3 regions of the Halobacillus salinarum genome follow, and region 1 is predicted to be linked to each of the others. Evidence: riboswitches for the same ligand, from Rfam matches in the RefSeq annotation. Region 1 holds a riboswitch; each other region holds the start of a gene.

Evidence for each region. A riboswitch is a leader RNA that binds a small molecule or an ion and turns the genes downstream of it on or off. The one in region 1 is predicted to bind S-adenosylmethionine.
Region 2: it holds a riboswitch for S-adenosylmethionine, as region 1 does, so the genes downstream of both, MUN89_RS03340 (sodium:solute symporter family protein) here and metK (methionine adenosyltransferase) in region 1, are expected to answer to the same signal.
Region 3: it holds a riboswitch for S-adenosylmethionine, as region 1 does, so the genes downstream of both, MUN89_RS21500 (phosphoadenylyl-sulfate reductase) here and metK (methionine adenosyltransferase) in region 1, are expected to answer to the same signal.

What each region holds. Positions count from the first base shown of each region.
Region 1 covers NZ_CP095073.1:1,820,430-1,826,262, forward strand. The annotation lists gene MUN89_RS09290 (DUF6612 family protein) at 50-643, opposite strand; gene MUN89_RS09295 (DUF6612 family protein) at 640-870, opposite strand; gene ytkD (RNA deprotection pyrophosphohydrolase) at 1,139-1,618, shown strand; gene pckA (phosphoenolpyruvate carboxykinase (ATP)) at 1,694-3,286, opposite strand; SAM riboswitch class I at 3,759-3,872, shown strand; gene metK (methionine adenosyltransferase) at 4,087-5,286, shown strand; gene asnB (asparagine synthase (glutamine-hydrolyzing)) at 5,440-5,833, shown strand, end outside.
Region 2 covers NZ_CP095073.1:605,372-611,204, reverse strand. The annotation lists gene MUN89_RS03355 (MTP-1 family protein) at 1-31, opposite strand, end outside; gene MUN89_RS03350 (BtaManbiosPhlase) at 46-1,110, opposite strand; gene MUN89_RS03345 (substrate-binding domain-containing protein) at 1,454-2,500, shown strand; SAM riboswitch class I at 2,599-2,702, shown strand; gene MUN89_RS03340 (sodium:solute symporter family protein) at 2,761-4,371, shown strand; gene MUN89_RS03335 (GNAT family N-acetyltransferase) at 4,416-5,282, opposite strand; gene MUN89_RS03330 (DHA2 family efflux MFS transporter permease subunit) at 5,448-5,833, shown strand, end outside.
Region 3 covers NZ_CP095073.1:4,189,769-4,195,601, forward strand. The annotation lists gene MUN89_RS21490 (sirohydrochlorin chelatase) at 1-10, opposite strand, end outside; gene cobA (uroporphyrinogen-III C-methyltransferase) at 14-790, opposite strand; gene MUN89_RS21500 (phosphoadenylyl-sulfate reductase) at 875-1,594, opposite strand; SAM riboswitch class I at 1,704-1,812, opposite strand; gene abc-f (ribosomal protection-like ABC-F family protein) at 1,926-3,785, opposite strand; gene MUN89_RS21910 (RAxF-45 family protein) at 3,883-3,990, opposite strand; gene MUN89_RS21510 (MarR family winged helix-turn-helix transcriptional regulator) at 4,047-4,514, opposite strand; gene MUN89_RS21515 (class I SAM-dependent methyltransferase) at 4,692-5,303, shown strand; gene MUN89_RS21520 (VOC family protein) at 5,372-5,728, opposite strand.

The sequences.
Region 1 (5,833 bases):
TAGCATTTGGTTTAAGTTTTACTAAATTCATGCGATCTTTGTAATAAATTCACCTGTTTTTTATCTCTCCTGCCGAACTTTTAATTTCTTTCGGAACTGTAATGTTCCCTAATTCATTGTAGTCACTGTAAGTACCTGAAAGCGTCTGCTTCACTGAGGTTTTCTGACCACCGTTATCTATTGAAAAATTCATTTCTATATCTATCGCTTTGGGATAATAAGATTCCTTATTAATGGTGTAACGGTAAGTAACGTCATTAATCGTCAGTTTTTTAAAAAGGTCCTTTGGAAGTTTAGCTTCAGGAAAGTTTTCCTTCATCGTATTCTTAATGAGTTCTTGAACGTCCTCTCCTTTGGAATGAAAGGTAAGAATATAATTTCCTTCTTTTTCCTCTAAGTTAAAGTCATCTACATAGTCTTTAAGCTTGCTCAATTGTTTTGCAGGCATCTGGTCAGCAGCAGTAATCTGGCTCATTTTTTCCACCATGTTATCCGGGGCTTTTACCCATTGATTCGATCCTGGCTGGGAAATGAAAAATCCATCAGTTGTGTAGTATTGTTCGATCGATTGTCCCATGGTTTGGACGGTTTGATGGTAAGCCAGTGGGTCAGCGTGTACTTTTGCCTCTATGGATGTTTTCATAGGAATACCCCGGGCATCCTTGTTTCTTCAGCCGATTCAGATGAGAGGTCTCCGGTACTTACATGCTGAACGGACTCCATTTTCATACTAAAGCTCTCCAGTTGTTTGCTTGCGTCCAGGGACTTTTGGTAAATTTCCGCTACCTTTGCTCCCTCTGTGCTCGCACAGGCGGTCATGAGTAAAGTCATAATCAGCAGGGAAGCTATGAGGAATGATTGTTTCTTCATTGGTCTCCTCCTTTTTTGGCTTACTACTATGCATTACGAACGGGAAGGAAAAAAGTTTCAGTGCCTCCAATATACGCCTTTCAGGTTTATGGGCAATAATAGACAGGAATACTAAGAGTATAGGACAGCTGGTTTACGATTGTACTCGTAAGGAACGGTTTGTAATTAAACCTCCTTATGGTACGATTTAAAGAGCGTGGAATTTCAAGAGTTACTTGAACATAAAGCTGGTAGCGAGTAACTAGCAATAAAAGGCAGAGGATCATACATGAAGACATTTAACGATTATTATCGCAATGAAGTAACATTATCATTTGAAGATCATCCTTTTTCTAAATATCCAAAGCATGTCTGGGTCATATGCCGTTATCAAAACAAATGGTTATTAACCAAACATAAAGATCGTGGATTTGAATTTCCCGGAGGAAAAGTGGAAGAAGGAGAAACACCGGAAGAGGCGGCTGTAAGAGAGGTTAAAGAAGAAACGGGAGGCATGGTAGAAGAACTTACCTATGTCGGACAGTATTATGTAGCAGGCAAAGGCGGCACAATTATTAAGAATGTTTATTTTGCTATCATTTCTTCCTTAGCAGACCAGGATCATTACTTTGAAACTTATGGACCGGTGCTATTTGAAAGGTTTCCGGAAAAACTAGTGTCAAACGAACGGTTCAGTTTTATGATGAAAGATGAAGTCCTTCCGAGTTGTTTAACGTATATTAAGAAATATTTTGCCAAAGAAGTGTAGGAAAATAAAAAAACGGGTTGTACTTTTAAGTACAACCCGTTTTTTTTATATATTTGAGGAGATGAGGAGCGTTAATTACCGTCTTCCATAGACGGGACCTGCCTGTTTAATTTCAGGCGGCGCGTGTTTAAACTTTAAGAAATTGTTGTGAAATTTTTCGGCAAGCTGTTTCGCTTGCTCGTCGTAAGCATCGGGATCATCCCAGGTTTTTCTAGGAATTAATACTTCGTCCGGGACTCCTGGACACTGTGTAGGAATACTTAATCCAAAAACAGGGTCTTTATAGGTTTCTGTGGATTTCAATTCACCCTCCAATGCAGCATGAACCATGGAGCGGGTGTGGGAAAGGTTCATTCTTTGTCCTTTTCCAAAAGCTCCTCCGGTCCACCCTGTATTAACTAAAAATACTTCGGCGTTGAATTGATCGATCTTTTCTCCAAGCATTTCTGCATAAGTAGCTGGCGGAAGCGGCAGAAATGGAGATCCAAAACAAGCGGAAAATGTAGCTTGAGGGGACGTGATTCCTCTTTCTGTTCCTGCCAGCTTGCTCGTATAGCCGCTTAAGAAATGATACATAGCCTGTTCCTTTGTCAATTTGCTGATCGGCGGCAGTACTCCAGTTGCATCAGCCGTTAGAAATATGATCGTGTTCGGGTGTCCTGCTACGCTTGGCTGCACAGTATTTTTTATGTGGTCGAGCGGATAAGCGGCTCTCGTGTTTTCAGTTAGTGACGTATCATTATAATCAGGGGTTTTCGTATGTTCATTTAAAATAACGTTTTCCAAAACGGCACCGAAATGAATGGCTTCAAAAATCTGCGGCTCTTTTTCTTTGGACAGATTAATGCATTTCGCATAACATCCACCTTCAATATTAAAAACGCCATAGTTTGACCATGCATGTTCGTCATCCCCGATTAAACGGCGGTCTGCATCAGCAGATAAGGTGGTTTTCCCTGTTCCGGATAGCCCGAAAAAGAGTGCAACATCCCCTTCTAAGCCGATGTTGGCTGAACAATGCATGGGAAGGACGTTTTTTTGTGGAAGAATATAATTCATAACAGAAAAAATGGATTTCTTAATTTCTCCTGCGTACTCTGTACCGCCGATAAGTACAATGCGGTGCTTAAAGGAGATCATGATGAATGCTTCTGAATTCGTACCATCTACATTTGGAATCGCTTTAAATGTTGGAGCAGAAATAACTGTGAACTCCGCTTCATGATTCAGCGTCTCTTCCTTTGTAGCCGGAATGAACATCTGTCGTGAAAATAGATTATGCCAGGCAAATTCATTAATGACTTGAATTGGAAGGCGGTAACTATTATCAGCACCAGCAAATCCTTTGAAAACGTACAATTCTTCACGAGCTTTTAAGTATCTAAGTACTTTATGGTAAAGTGTAATAAACGTTTCTTCATCAATCGGCTGGTTTACGGAACCCCAGTCAACTTTCCCTTCAGATTGATGGTCTTTAACAATGAATTTATCTTTAGGAGATCTCCCTGTATAGGCTCCGGTAGTCGCTTGTATGGCACCTTTATCTGTAAGATTGCCTTCATGACGAGCAAGGATTTTTTCAACCAGCTGTGGTACAGACAATTGATGCTTAACATGCTCTTCGGTTAATAATTGGTTTAAGTCAGACATTTGATTAATGGCACTCATATGTTTACCCGCCTTTTCGTAAAATATTTCAATAGAACAGATGCTGTAATTTGTTAATTAGTATAACACATTGTGTTTAATAGTCCACGCTATTTTATAAAAAACTGAGAGTAATTTTCCTTCTAATCAACAAAGGAAAGTCATCCATAAAAACATCCCGAACTCCTTCTTACTTTAACTTATGTGAACGACATTATTTCGTTTACTATTCATCTGCATCAGGGGATTATACATGACCCCGGAATGAAAAGATTACATAAAGATCGTGCTTATAAAAAGTCAAACGTTTACGGGCATGCTTCATATGGTGATTATAAAACTTAGTGGTAACAATGTGCAGTCATTTGGTTCTTGGTAAGGGAATTTTCTTTCATAATGTCAAAGGATCTATTAATGGAAGATATGGCTTAGTCTGCAGCCATTTAATTGACAATACTAAGGGATTTCGTTACGATAATTTCGAACGGAAACTCTCTTATCCAGAGTCGGTGGAGGGACAGGCCCTTTGAAACCCGGCAACCCGTCAATCTTGACACGGTGCTAACCTGAAGCAAGGAGTACGTAAAACCTCCTTGGACGATAAGAGCGAAAGGAAGCACCCCCTTTCCTCGAGTAAGGAAGGGTTTTTTCTTTTTATAAGGAAATATCTGTCTAAGCTGTTTACAGCTGTAACCTACTCAAATCATCCGATTATGGTTTGGATACTATAATCTCCATATAGTGAAGATCTTAATGATCAATATCCTGGAAAGAGTTCCGTCTAATAATTTGTGCATGGAAAGAAGGAGGAGTTTTTGAGAATGTCTGCCAATCGTCGTTTGTTTACATCTGAATCTGTTACGGAAGGTCATCCTGATAAAATCTGTGACCAGATTTCTGATGCCATTTTGGACGAGATTTTAAAAAATGACCCGAATGCAAGGGTAGCTTGTGAAACAACAGTTACTACTGGACTTGTACTCGTCTCGGGAGAAATCAGTACAAATACTTATGTTGATATACCAGCCATTGTCCGCCAGACTATTAAGGACATCGGCTATACCCGTGCTAAATATGGATTTGATGCAGATACTTGTGCGGTACTTACTGCTATTGACGAACAGTCACCTGATATTGCTGGAGGCGTAGACGTAGCTTATGAAGCGCGTGAAGGTCAGATGAGCGATGAAGAAATTGAATCGATTGGTGCCGGAGACCAGGGGTTAATGTTCGGTTATGCCAATAATGAAACGAAAGAACTGATGCCTCTTCCAATCTCGCTTGCCCACAAGCTCTCGAAGCGTTTAGCTGATGTCAGGAACGATGGAACTCTTGCTTATTTGCGTCCAGACGGAAAAACACAGGTAACGATTGAGTATGATGACAATGATCAGCCGGTTCGAGTGGATACGATCGTTATTTCAACTCAGCATGCTGAGGAAGTCACACTGGAGCAAATAAAAAAGGACTTGAAAAAGTTTGTTATTGAACCAGTAGTTCCAACAGAGTTCATTGATAAGGAAACAAAATATTTCATTAATCCTACCGGTCGTTTTGTCATTGGAGGACCACAAGGGGATGCAGGACTTACAGGCCGGAAGATTATCGTAGACACATATGGCGGATACGCCCGCCATGGAGGCGGTGCCTTCAGTGGGAAGGACGCCACGAAAGTGGACCGTTCAGCGGCTTATGCTGCTCGTTATGTGGCTAAAAATATCGTAGCAGCCGGTTTAGCGGAGTCTTGTGAAGTGCAGCTTGCTTATGCCATTGGAGTGGCACAGCCTGTTTCGATTTCCATCAACACAAATGGAACGGGGAAAGTCTCCGAGGAAAAACTAGTTAAGGCTGTTCGGGATTTATTTGACTTGAGGCCAGCTGGAATTATAAAGATGCTTGATTTACGCAGACCGATTTATCGCCAGACTGCTGCCTATGGTCATTTTGGACGCACTGATGTAGAATTCCCGTGGGAAAAAACAGACAAAGCGATGGAGTTAAAAAGTCTCTTAGAACAATAAGTGTTACATCGTTCTTGAAGAAATATCAGGAACGATGTTTTTTTTATGAAATATTACATAAAATGACCAAGAAAGGCTCTCGAAGCCTTATAGGTTTTATGATATAATTTTATCTCGTAAGTTTAGACTGCAAAAAGAAAGTGAGGAACGTCTATGTGTGGTTTTATTGGAATGATTAGAGATCTTCCAGCGCTGCCTAATGATGAACAACAAGCGACGTTCAAATATCGTAATGATGTTATTACTCATCGCGGCCCTGATGACGAAGGGTTTTTTCACGATGATTATATATCTTTTGGCTTCAGAAGATTAAGCATTATTGATATTGAAAGCGGGCATCAGCCGCTAAGCTATGAAAATGACCGTTATTGGATGGTATTTAACGGTGAAATCTATAATTATGTCGAATTACGGGATGAGTTGAAAAAACAAGGGGCTCAGTTCTCAACAGAATCTGATACAGAAGTGATCATTGCCCTGTTTCATGAGAAAAGAGAAGAGGCTTTTAAGGAACTTCGCGGCATGTTTGCCATCTTAATATGGGACA
Region 2 (5,833 bases), 1.2 Mb from region 1:
ATTCTGTTAACAAACTTTCCACGCGGTACAAGACGGCACCTCCTTTCAGCGATAAGTCAGTTGTGAAAAAATATCTTCAAGATTCATCGTGGCTGCGGCCATGGAAGTGTCAGAAGCTCCATAATAAACTGTAATTTCCTGCTCCTCCACGACAGCCCCGCAAGTGAAAACAACATTGCCAAAAAATCCGCTTGTTTCATAATCACTCTCAGGCGTTAAGATGGGCTCTTTTGTTTTAGCAAGGATTTGTGCCGGGTTCTGAAGGTCCAGCAGCACGGCTCCGAGACAGTAACGGTTGTTTTTATCAGCCGCATGGTAAATTTCCAGCCAGCCTTTTTCAGTCCGTATGGGAACGGCTCCGCCGCCGATTCGCCCGTTATCCCAGCCGTCTTCACTTAATCCCAGTAAATATTGATGATTTCCCCAGTAAAGCAGATTATCAGACTCGGCAATCCAAATCTCCGGACGTCCGATGCCTTTAGGAACAGGCCTGTGAAGACAGTAATACTTGCCATTGATTTTTTCCGGAAAAATGGCGACATCCTTATTCTCTGGATGAAGCATTAATCCATGCCTTTTCATGCTGGAGAAGTTTTTCGTTGAAATAAGGCCAACTCCGATACCCTCAGGCGAAACTGCACTATATTGAATGTAATACGTATCATCGATCTGTGTGACCCGTGGGTCTTCAATGCCCCACACCTCCCGTTCGTTCTCAGGGTAGATCAATGGTTCATCATCAATTGTAAAATGCCTGCCATCCTTACTGCGGGCGATTCGAATGTAGGAAAGAGAAGTTAAATAAGCTGCTCTCCCACTCTTTGCGTAAGTAATCGATCGTGGATCGGAAAAATCATAGCGGGGATCCTTTAGATCGAGCTCTGCCATCTGCAGCTTTCCTGTTCCACTCGATAAATCAATATAAGGGGCTTTAATTACTTCCTTGTCCGTTGTCAAAGGGCGTTCGGCCACCCTTAGAAGCAAAAGGACTTCGCCATTGTATTCAGCTACTCCTGCGTTGAAAACGCCAATCACTTCATGGTCATTGTGATAAGGCTTCACCTGCTGCGGAGTGATCAGTGGATTCTCCTGAAATCGAATTACATTCATAATGCTTTTTTCTCCTCCAAGCTTCATATAGTAGTTTTCTGAAAACCCTTTCATGTTTGTGAATAAGTAAAGCTTCCTCAATGAATTGGAAGCGATTAACAAATTTTAGTAAGATAATGATAACTGGCCCATGATTACAAATTACTTGTAACGTTAACAAAAACGCCAATCAGTAACGTTACAAAGAATTATACACCGTTAACTTGTAATGTCAACGGTTGATCGAAATATTCTTAAAATAGCTACAAATAAGCAAACCTATTGATAAACTGATCAAATTAACGTATATTGTTTTGTAACGTTACAAATGAACGAATCATCTAATAGAAAGGTTGAACCTTTTATGGCAAAAAGAGTGACCATGCAGGATATTGCCGATGAGCTGAATATATCGAAGAACTCTGTATCCCAGGCATTAACCGGAAAACCCGGAGTCAGTGATGCTACAAGAAAACAAGTTTACAAAACCGCCGATAAGCTGGGATACAACTACGTCCCGAAAGGCTCTCAGGCAAACGACGCGGAGTCTGCTGTATCAGGAAATATTGGATTGATTGCTTCTGAATTTGCTTTCTCCATGAAAAGCTTTTTTGGTGAAATCTATTTGACGGTTGAAGAAGAAGCCCAGAAACAAACGAAAAACTTATTATTACAGTCCATTAATAAAAAGTCCGAAGAAAGCTTATCGCTGCCATCCTTTTTAAAAGATCGTTCGGTTGATGGCGTATTGATTCTCTCCCATTTAAACAATGATTATATTCAGGAAGTCATTAATACAGGTGTACCGACTGTTCTAGTCGATCACCATCACCCTAATATTGAAGCTGATGCCATTCTTACCAATAACCGCTTCGGGGCATACAGAGCCGCCCAGCACTTATTAGAGCTTGGCCATAAGAATATCGGCTATGTAGGAAACGTAGATTTTTCTCCGAGCTACCAGGAGCGTCTGGAAGGGTTTCTCCTCGCATTGAAGGATTACAACGTTCCTGTAAACGAGGAATTTTTGTTTAAAGATGCCCGTGAAGAAGATGACGTCATTAACCGCTTTATCGAACAGCTCCCCAAACAGCCCACGGCCTGGTTTTGCGTCAACGACGGCCTTGGTTATCTAGTCAATTCCGGATTAAAGCAGCTCGGGATTCATGTGCCTGATGATGTTTCTATTTGCAGTTTCGATAACGGCCAGCTCTCGCAGCTTTCTACACCAAGAATTACTTCGATGGATATTGACCTTAAACTGTTTGGACGGACCGCCGTTAACCGATTGATCTGGCGGATGGCAAACAAGGACGAACCGTGTCAGGAAATTCTCCTCCCAGCAAAGCTGGTGCCGGGAGAATCAACCAGCAAAGCCGTAAGCACTGCTCCGTCCAAAGTAGCAGACTAACAAATAGATGAATCCTTCTTTCAACCTATATTCATGAAATCGCATTGACTTTATCTGTTTACTGCGGTAATGTGTTAGACAAATTTATACGGAATACATCCTTATCAAGAGCAGGGGAGGAACTTGGTCCCGCGATCCTGCAGCAACCTGTCCATAATGACAAGGTGCTAACTCCAGCAGACAGAAGTCTGAGAGATGAGGAAGAGTAACGGCCTCTTCCTTTTGAAGTGGCCGTTTTTTATTGAAAAGGAGGATTTATTATGACGACGGTTGGTTATTGGTTTATCGGGTTTGCTCTTGTTTATACCGTTTATTTAATTTTTATCAGCCAGGTCGCAAGGAAAAAAGCCGCCGATGGAAATGGCTATTTTGTAGGCGGCCGCAGCTTTAATACGCTGTTTGTTACCGTTTGTATCACGGGATTGTTTTCGGGTTCCTCTTATATTGCCATTATTGAATTGAGTTATCTTCACGGAGTCTCAGCTGTGTGGTACGGGGTTGCAGAAACCGTGCAGGTCCTGATTATCGCTTTAGTATTGATTGCACCTTTCAGGAAAAAAGCACTTGTCACGATTTCCGGTCTGCTCGGAGACCGGTACGGAGAAAAAGTCCGCGGCTTAGCCGGTGCCATTACGGCATTCACTTTTCCGATGTGGTCGGTCGCTACCGCATTAGCTTTTGCTTCAGCGCTCTCGGTTTTTACAGGCATTTCTCTTGTATGGTCTGTCGTGCTCACTGCGACTTTGTTATTTGCATATTTACAGTTCGGCGGCATGTGGTCCGTTGGATTGACGCAATTAAGCAATGTCGTGATCTTTTTCATCATGCTTGCCATCGGCACCTACGCTTTCTTTGTAAATCCAGGGGTCGACGGACTGAAGGAATTGTTTCAGGAAAAACCTCAGTATGCCCATGTCGGCAGTGTCGGAATGCAAACCATCCTTGCTTGGTTTGGCACGTTTTTATTCAATGTCATCCTTGCCCAGGCCGCCTTCCAAATGGCACTTTCCTGCAAAACGGCTAAACAGGGACGTAACGGTCTGCTTTATGCTTCTCTGTTAGGTATTCCTTTAATTGCCGGCGCGGTTTTATTCGGGCTTGCTGCAGCCCAAGCTGTCCCTGGAGAAACACGTGGGTTGATCGCCGTTCCTATGTACTTGATGGATACACTTCCCGCCCCGCTTGTTGGATTGTTTTTCCTCGGTTTCTGGGCAGCAGCGCTCAGCTGGGGGGCTCCGTGTCAGTTTTCCGGAGCAACCAGTCTTGGCCGGGACGTCGGGAAGGCAATCAACCCGAAAGCAACTGAACAGCAGCTGGTCAAGTACACGAAATGGTCCCTGCTGTTATTAACTCTGCTTATGATCGGATTTGCTATGCTGCGTGCAGAACAATCGGCATGGTGGAATGTGCTTGCCTGGGTGACGCGGAACTCTGCCACCTTCGCTCCAGTTGTTGCAGCTATTTTTTGGCCGGTCGTAACGAAGCGGGCCGCTTTTGTTTCCTTATTTACCGGCTCTGCCGCCGGCCTTCTCTGGTACCACCTTGGCGGCTGGGCGATTAATGGCTTTTATTTGAACATCCATCCGGTGTGGATCGGAATGATCGCCAACATCGTGACCATTGTTTTCATCAGCCTGCTTGATTCTTCTAACGAATGGAAATGGAAAGGATCCGTCAAGCATCTGGGCACGTATGCTTTAGCTGGAGCAGTCGTTTTAATCCTTCTCACCGCGGGTTTCTTTCACGAATTATACCGTTCGGGTTTACTCGGACTTGTGTTAACACTGATTGTATCCGGTTTGTTCATTGCCTGCATGAGTTTTACTAAACCGGCAAATCACACGCAAGAAGAATATTCAAAAATCGTTTAATCAAATGAAAGACGGCCGGAGTTAATCTTCCGAGCCGTCTTTTTTTACAGTTTTTTCTCCATATAAACCTGTCGCATGCTCGTTTCAAATCCTCGACCTTTCAAGAGCTTTACAGCGGTACAGCTGGATTCAGGAAAATTAAACGTCATCCGCTTGCAATGGATGCGCGGCTGAAAGATCCGCCCTAGTCCAAACTCCAGAGCTTCTCGATAGGCTGGATGCTGCTCCTCCCCGCCTGTTTGAAACAAAAGAATCGTTTTCAACCTGCCCTCTTCGTCATAGCGCCGTTTATATAACAGATAAGCAAGCACTTCTCCTTCCTTCTTCACGACGGCAAGCTCACCGTCCAGACGGAGCGACGGCCATTGACATTGCCACGGCACACGCTTAGGAGAAAACTTTAGGTACTGAGCTTGTGAAGCGATGGACGTCTCTAACTGGAAACCCTGCTGGTTTGCAGCTGTTTGAAGTGTACCTTCCTGCTGTAAAAAAAGCAGAGTCTCTATCTTTTTATAACCCATTTTTTCATAGAGCTTAATCGCTCTCCCGTTATCGCTGAGCGCTTCCAGACTGGCTGTGGTTACATCGCGCTCTTGATAAAGCTGCAAGGCATGTTCAATCAGCTCCCTGCCTAAGCCTTTCCCCCGATAGGAAACAGGGATGCCTGTCCCTCCATTCCAGGCGCGCATTTTCCCCTGCTGCTCCCGGATTCCGTTCAGCACGATGCCGGCCGGCTTGTGATCCTTGTAAGCAATAAAAGAAAGTTCAACAGACAGCCCATCAGCTGTGAACCGTTGAATCAGCCCTTCAGTAGTGACAGAAACATTCATGGAATACCCTTCAAAACATAAATTCCAAATCTCAGCCGCTTCTTTAAGGGGCACCTCATTGAGCGTTTTGAATGCAAGCATGAAATCTTCTCCTTCCGGACATATTGTAAAGAATACGTTAATGGTTTCTACATAAATAAATTTTTTCCTCTTTTCATTCTGTGAGCAGGTTACTAAAAGAAAGCAGGGAAGTGTGCTAAAATCAGTTGTTAGGTAATTATTTGAAAAGAAAGAAGGAATATTGACATGGCGGAAGAACAAGCACAGCAGCAGGAAGCCATCAACCGGGTACCGTTGATGATTGTATTAATTTCTGGTGCATTCGTTGCAATCTTAAACCAAACATTGCTTGCTACTGCGCTGCCGAAAATCATGGCTGACCTTCAGCTTGATGCAAATACGGCCCAGTGGCTGCAGTCGATTTTTATGCTAGTAAATGGCATCATGATCCCTATTACTGCTTTTTTAATTGAACGATTTACAACACGGAGACTGTTTATGACGGCCGTAGGACTGTTTGCAGTTGGAACTCTCATCTGTGCGCTCGCACCAAACTTTATTGTCCTTTTATTAGGAAGAATTCTGCAGGCATCAGGAGCGGGAATTATCCTTCCGCTTATGCAGACCATACT
Region 3 (5,833 bases), 1.9 Mb from region 1:
GGTAAGTCACTCCTTATCCTACAAATGCCTGGGTTTTAGAATCCTCTTCCAAATGAAGCTGTTCAAACCATTGCAGCTTCTCTCTTAGTGTAACAACCTCACCAACAATAATCATGGAAGGATTAGTGATATGATCCATTTTTTCCGAAATATCAGCCAGGGTGCCGACCACCGTTTGCTGACGGTTCGTCGTTCCCCAATGAACGAGAGCGATCGGTGTTGTGGCCGGACGTCCAAATTGAATCAATTTATTACAAATCTCAGGAAGCTTCTTTACCCCCATATAAATACACAGCGTATCAATACTCTTGGCCAGGTGATGCCAGTACTGATCTTCCTCCGCTCCTAACTTCGTTACTCCTGAAACGAACGCCACAGATGAACTGAAGTCTCTATGAGTAAGAGGAATTCCGGCATAGGCAGGTGCGGCAGATCCAGAGGAGATCCCAGGCACGATTTCAAAAGGAATTTTCCGCTTGGCTAACTCCTCCGCTTCTTCTCCTCCACGTCCAAAGATGAATGGGTCTCCCCCCTTCAGCCTGGTCACGGTTTTCCCTTGAGTCGCGTAATTACATAACAGCTTATTAATATCTTCTTGACTGAAAGAGTGGTTATCGGGGCTTTTTCCACAGTACACAAGCTCTGCTTCCGGTTTTGCATAAGTTAAAAGCTCTTCATTGATAAGTCGGTCATATAATACGACGTCTGCTTTCTGAATGGCCTTTAAACCTTTGACAGTGATTAGTTCCGGATCACCAGGACCTGCTCCAACTAAAAATACTTTTCTCATGATTCCACTCCATCCTTAAAATGATTTTGAAAATCGCTGTTTATTACTACTCTATGAAATGAACGGACCGAAAACTTCTAAAGATCACTCTCTTCCATGGAGACCGCATTCGGTTTTGTCAAAGCCGCTCCATCGGCCTTCCCTGGAATCCTCCAGACTCCCCGTTGGGAAAGTACATGGCTGGCAGCCGATACTCGGATAGCCTTGATCATGCAATTCGTTGTAAGGCAACCCGTTTAGTCGGATATAAGACCATACATCATCCCAAGTCCAGTGAATAAGCGGGCACACCTTTAAGGATTTAAAACGATCATCTTTGTTAATAAAATCCGTTTTACTACGGATCGGCGACTGTTCTCGTCGAAGGCCGGAAATCCAGGCAGGAACTCCTGTCAGTACTTCTTCCAACGGCTTCACTTTTCTTAAATAACAGCACTGGTTTGGGTTTCGCTCCCATAAGGCGGGACCATATTTCTCTGATTGTTCATCGATGGTTAATGACGGTTTTTTCATTTCTATTTGAAGCTTAGGATATTTTTCCTTGACTTTGTCAATTAATTCATAGGTTTCTTTAAAATGTACACCTGTATCAAGAAATACAACCCTTGCATTTTCTTTGACTTTTGAGATTAAATCAACTAAAACAATTCCTTCTGCCCCAAAGCTGCAGGCATACACAATCGAATCTCCAAATGAATCATACGCCCACTTTAACACCTCGGCTGCCCCTTTTGTTTCATCTACAGGCTGTAACTGTTTAAAAGGATCGCCGGGGAAATGATCATAGCTGATACTATTTGTCACGTTTCTACCCCTCCAAGCTCAGATGAGCTGTGAATTAATTCTCAATAAAAAGTCCTCTTCTTATCATATTAAGAAGAGGACTTTATCGTTCGTCACTAAGTGGGCGCTCTTCTTATCTTCCAGACAATCATTTGTCCGTAGGAGTTAGCACAGTGTTTGATCATAAACCTGTTGCCGAGGCTTCCAAGGGCCTATCCCTCCACCTCTCTGGATAAGAAATCATTGTAGTTCGATGATTTAGTTAATGATGGTTATCATATGATGAATTGAACAAAATGTCAACAGCTTGTACAGAGAATGCTGTTTTTCCTGTTTTTATCCATTTACCGAATCAGGCTTCCATCCATCGTTCGTATAATTTATCGATGTCTTGAGCGAGTGCTCTTTTTTCTTTTTCAAGCTTTTCAATGTCGGAGCTTGAAGTCTTTCTTTCCATTTCTTCCTCAATAAGCGCCAATTGCTGCTCCTTTTCTTCGATCTGGACTTCGAGACTTTCCGGCCGGCTGGAGGGAGATTCCGGCTTAATCGCCGCCTTCACAGCTTCTTTCTTTACTGTCACAGACTTTTGTTCTTCTAAAAGCGCGTTCCAATGATGATTCGTTTCTTCATAGCTTCCAAAATACCTGTGGAGCTGTCCGTTTACTAAATAAGCCGTTTCGTTAAAGCATTGATTCAAGAAATAACGGTCGTGGGAAACGCATATGACCGTACCTTCAAAACCTTGAACGGCGTCTTCGAGGACTTCCTGGGAATCAATATCCAAATGATTCGTCGGTTCATCAAGCACGAGAACATTAATCCCTTGATGCATAAATATAGCTAACTTTAACCGCATCCGTTCTCCACCGCTAAGCTGCCCGATTTTTTTAAAAACATCATATCCATAAAACATAAAGCCAGCTAATATATGCCGCGCCTGTCCTTCAGTTACTCGAATAAAGCTTCTGAAATAATCAATCATCCGCACGTGTTCATCATTGTCTTGAAGCGGATTTTGAGCTAGATAGCCAAACTTTGCAGATGGGCCTGTGCGAATGGTTCCTTGATCTGGTTTCTCAACTTTTAATAACAACTTTAATAAGGTGGATTTTCCGCACCCGTTTTCTCCAACAATCGCAAGCCGGTCCCTATATCGAATGTGTAAATCAAGATCAGCCAAAATATTTCTTGAAGCATAGCTTTTGTGAAGCTTTTCAGCGACTATAATGTCTTTGCCCATTCGATCTTTGGTATGGAAAGTTAAATTCATTTTTTTTGGGTCGATGAGCGGTTTGTCGATTTTTTCCATTCGTTCAAGGGCACGCTCCATGCTTTTGGCTTTCTTAAACAATTTTTCATTTGGAGGATTTGCTTCATTTGCCCATTGCCTTAAACGTTTAATGGCTTCTTTCATTTTTTTTATCTTTTTCTGCTGCTCCTGGTATTGATGAAACTCTGCCAGCAGCTTTTCTTCTTTCTGCTTTTCATAAGAAGAATAATTCCCTTTGTAACGGTCAATTTCTCCTGATTCAATCTCCATAATGCCATCCACTGTATGATCAAGGAAAGACCGGTCATGCGAAATCATACAGACGGTCCCATGATACTGTTGAATATAGCCTTCCAGCCACTCAATGGCTTGTAAATCCAAATGGTTGGTCGGCTCGTCAAGTAAAAGCAAACCTGGTTTTTCCAAAAGAATTTTGGCTAAGCCGAGTTTTGTCTTTTCTCCCCCGCTCAAATGTCTGCACGATTGGTTCAGCAGAGACTGGATATTTAATCCTTGAGCTACCTGGCTGATCATGGATTCCATTTCATACCCTCCAGCCCTGGTAAAGCGATCCTGCAATTCCCCATATTGTTTTAAGGCTTTCTCCATCTGTTCCGGGTCAAGCATCGCTGTCTCTAATTTCTTCATTTCTTCCATCATTTGTTGAAGAGCATGAAAAGCGGACTTCAAATAGTCATAGCCCGTATCATTCCGTTCTTCTGGAATCTGATGCAGGTAGCCGATCGATAGCCCTTTTTGTATGAACAAGTCACCGCCATCTAAGGACTCCTCCTTAGTCAGCAGACGAAACAGTGTTGACTTACCGCTGCCATTTCTTCCTACCAGCGCGGCTTTCTGCCCTGCTTGCAGTTCAAAGTTCAGTGCTTGAAATAATTCATTTCCCCCAACAATTTTATAAGCATTTTTTAAAGTAATTAACATTTTCATTCCTCCTAAAGACAAAAAAAGCCAGAGGTCCCGTTACCTCTGACTTTAGTCCAAACAAATATAAATTCAGGTATGAGACGTTTCCTTTTCATTATTCAACTGTAAAAGTGGACATACGTGTCCCTTGTACAGTTGCTTCATGAAAAATCGCACGGATGAAATGCAAAAGCTTCTGATCAATCGCGTGCTTCGGAAACATCTTCATACCCCCTTTTGTCTTTAGAATTACTCTCATTATAACGTAAAGATAAATGCTTATCTAGGCTTTTTTTGGTCCGCATACGTACCGAGTTTCTTCAGAAGATTAATGGCCTGCTTCTTCTCTTCTTCAGACAGCCCTGCAGTGATCGCTTCAATCTGTTTCCAATGATCAGGAAAAATGCTGTGCAGCAATTCTCTGCCTTTTTCAGTAATGGAAGCAAATGTAATTCTTCGGTCTTCTGGGCAGGGAATCCGTTCAAGATACCCTTTTTCTTCCAATTTATCCACCACGTAAGTAATGCTGCCGCTGGCTAAAAGAATTTTCTCTCCAATTTTTTGGAGCGGCTGGTCGCCTTGATGGTATAACAGCTCAAGCACTCCGAACTCCGTTGGGTTCAAGTCATAACGCTGAATATCATCCTTCACTAAGTCGGCAATGGAACGCTGTGCTTTTGATAATACGACAAATAATTTCAATGAGGGGTCTTCTTTTTTCTGGCGGTAGAGATTTTGATCGGTCATGCTACTCGCGTCCTTTCTAGGTAGGCTGCTAATAAGGTTAGTATAGATAGAGTGATTTTACACTGTCAACTTTCGTAAACGAGCTGTATTTTGAAGGGTGATTTTTGGTTTCCTCCAATGGTTGTGTCATAATGAATACGATTCCCTATTTTACCATACAGAAAGCGGTGACACGAATTGGTAAAAGATACTGGAGAACGCGTCATTCCCGAATTTATGAAACCGACTAATAATCTTCTCCTAGAACATATAGCCCGTTACCAATTCGCATTAGCTTATATGAAAGGCCGAGTTCTTGACCTTTCCTGCGGATCCGGCTATGGCACACACATGATTGCTAAGGAATGTAAAAGCGAAATTGAAGAAATCATTGGTGTGGATATTGATGAGGAGATCCTTGAATACGCCAGAGGAAGGTATTACCATCCAAAGTCCCGGTTTGAAGCACACGATGCAGTTGATTCATCTTTGATGGAAAAAATCGGGACTTTTGATGTGATTGTCAGTTTTGAAACATATGAGCATGTGTCAGACGAGGAAAAATTGCTGCAAAATTACTACCAGCTGTTGAAGCCTGGAGGCACACTGCTGGTATCAACCCCGTTCGGTGAAGGAAGAGGGATTCCCTGCGGCTCCCCTTTTCATTTTCATCAAATAACCGCAGATCAATTCAGAGAACTGTTTTCCAACTACCAGGAAACATCATTTTATTATCAAAAAGGAGTCCTGATCGAGCCTCCAAGAGAAGGTGTCTACCACCCTTTAGGAATTGCCGTGTGCAAAAAATAAAGAAAGAGCCATTATTTTGACGGCTCTTTCCTATACCCTGAAACCTCTGTAAAATATTTCCTTGCCACTTATCGAATATCTCCACATACCATAACTACATGCCCATCGGGATCCTCAATGTTGAACCAGCCGAAATCACCGTGCTGCTCAATTTCCCTGACAATTGGAACCTGTTGTTCTTTTAGATCCTCATAAGTTCTTTTCAAATCGTTCGAACAGAAATTGAACACCGGGGTCTTAATTGGTTCAAATTGATAGGAGGGATCATTACAATGATCGTCAATCGTGAGATAAGAACCTTCCTTCGTCGGAAGATTGTACACGGGAGATTGGACGTCTTCCTCACGAAACGGCAGACCCAGCAGCCAGCTGTACCAAGCTGCTGACTTCTTTAAATTTCGGGTATGTATAAAGACACCGTGCACCCGGGGGTTACTGTTTTTTCCATGATTTCAGCTCCTTCCATAATCATCCACTTCTACTTTTTCGTCACATTTAAAAAAACTCCTCCCTATAAAAAACTCCCGCTC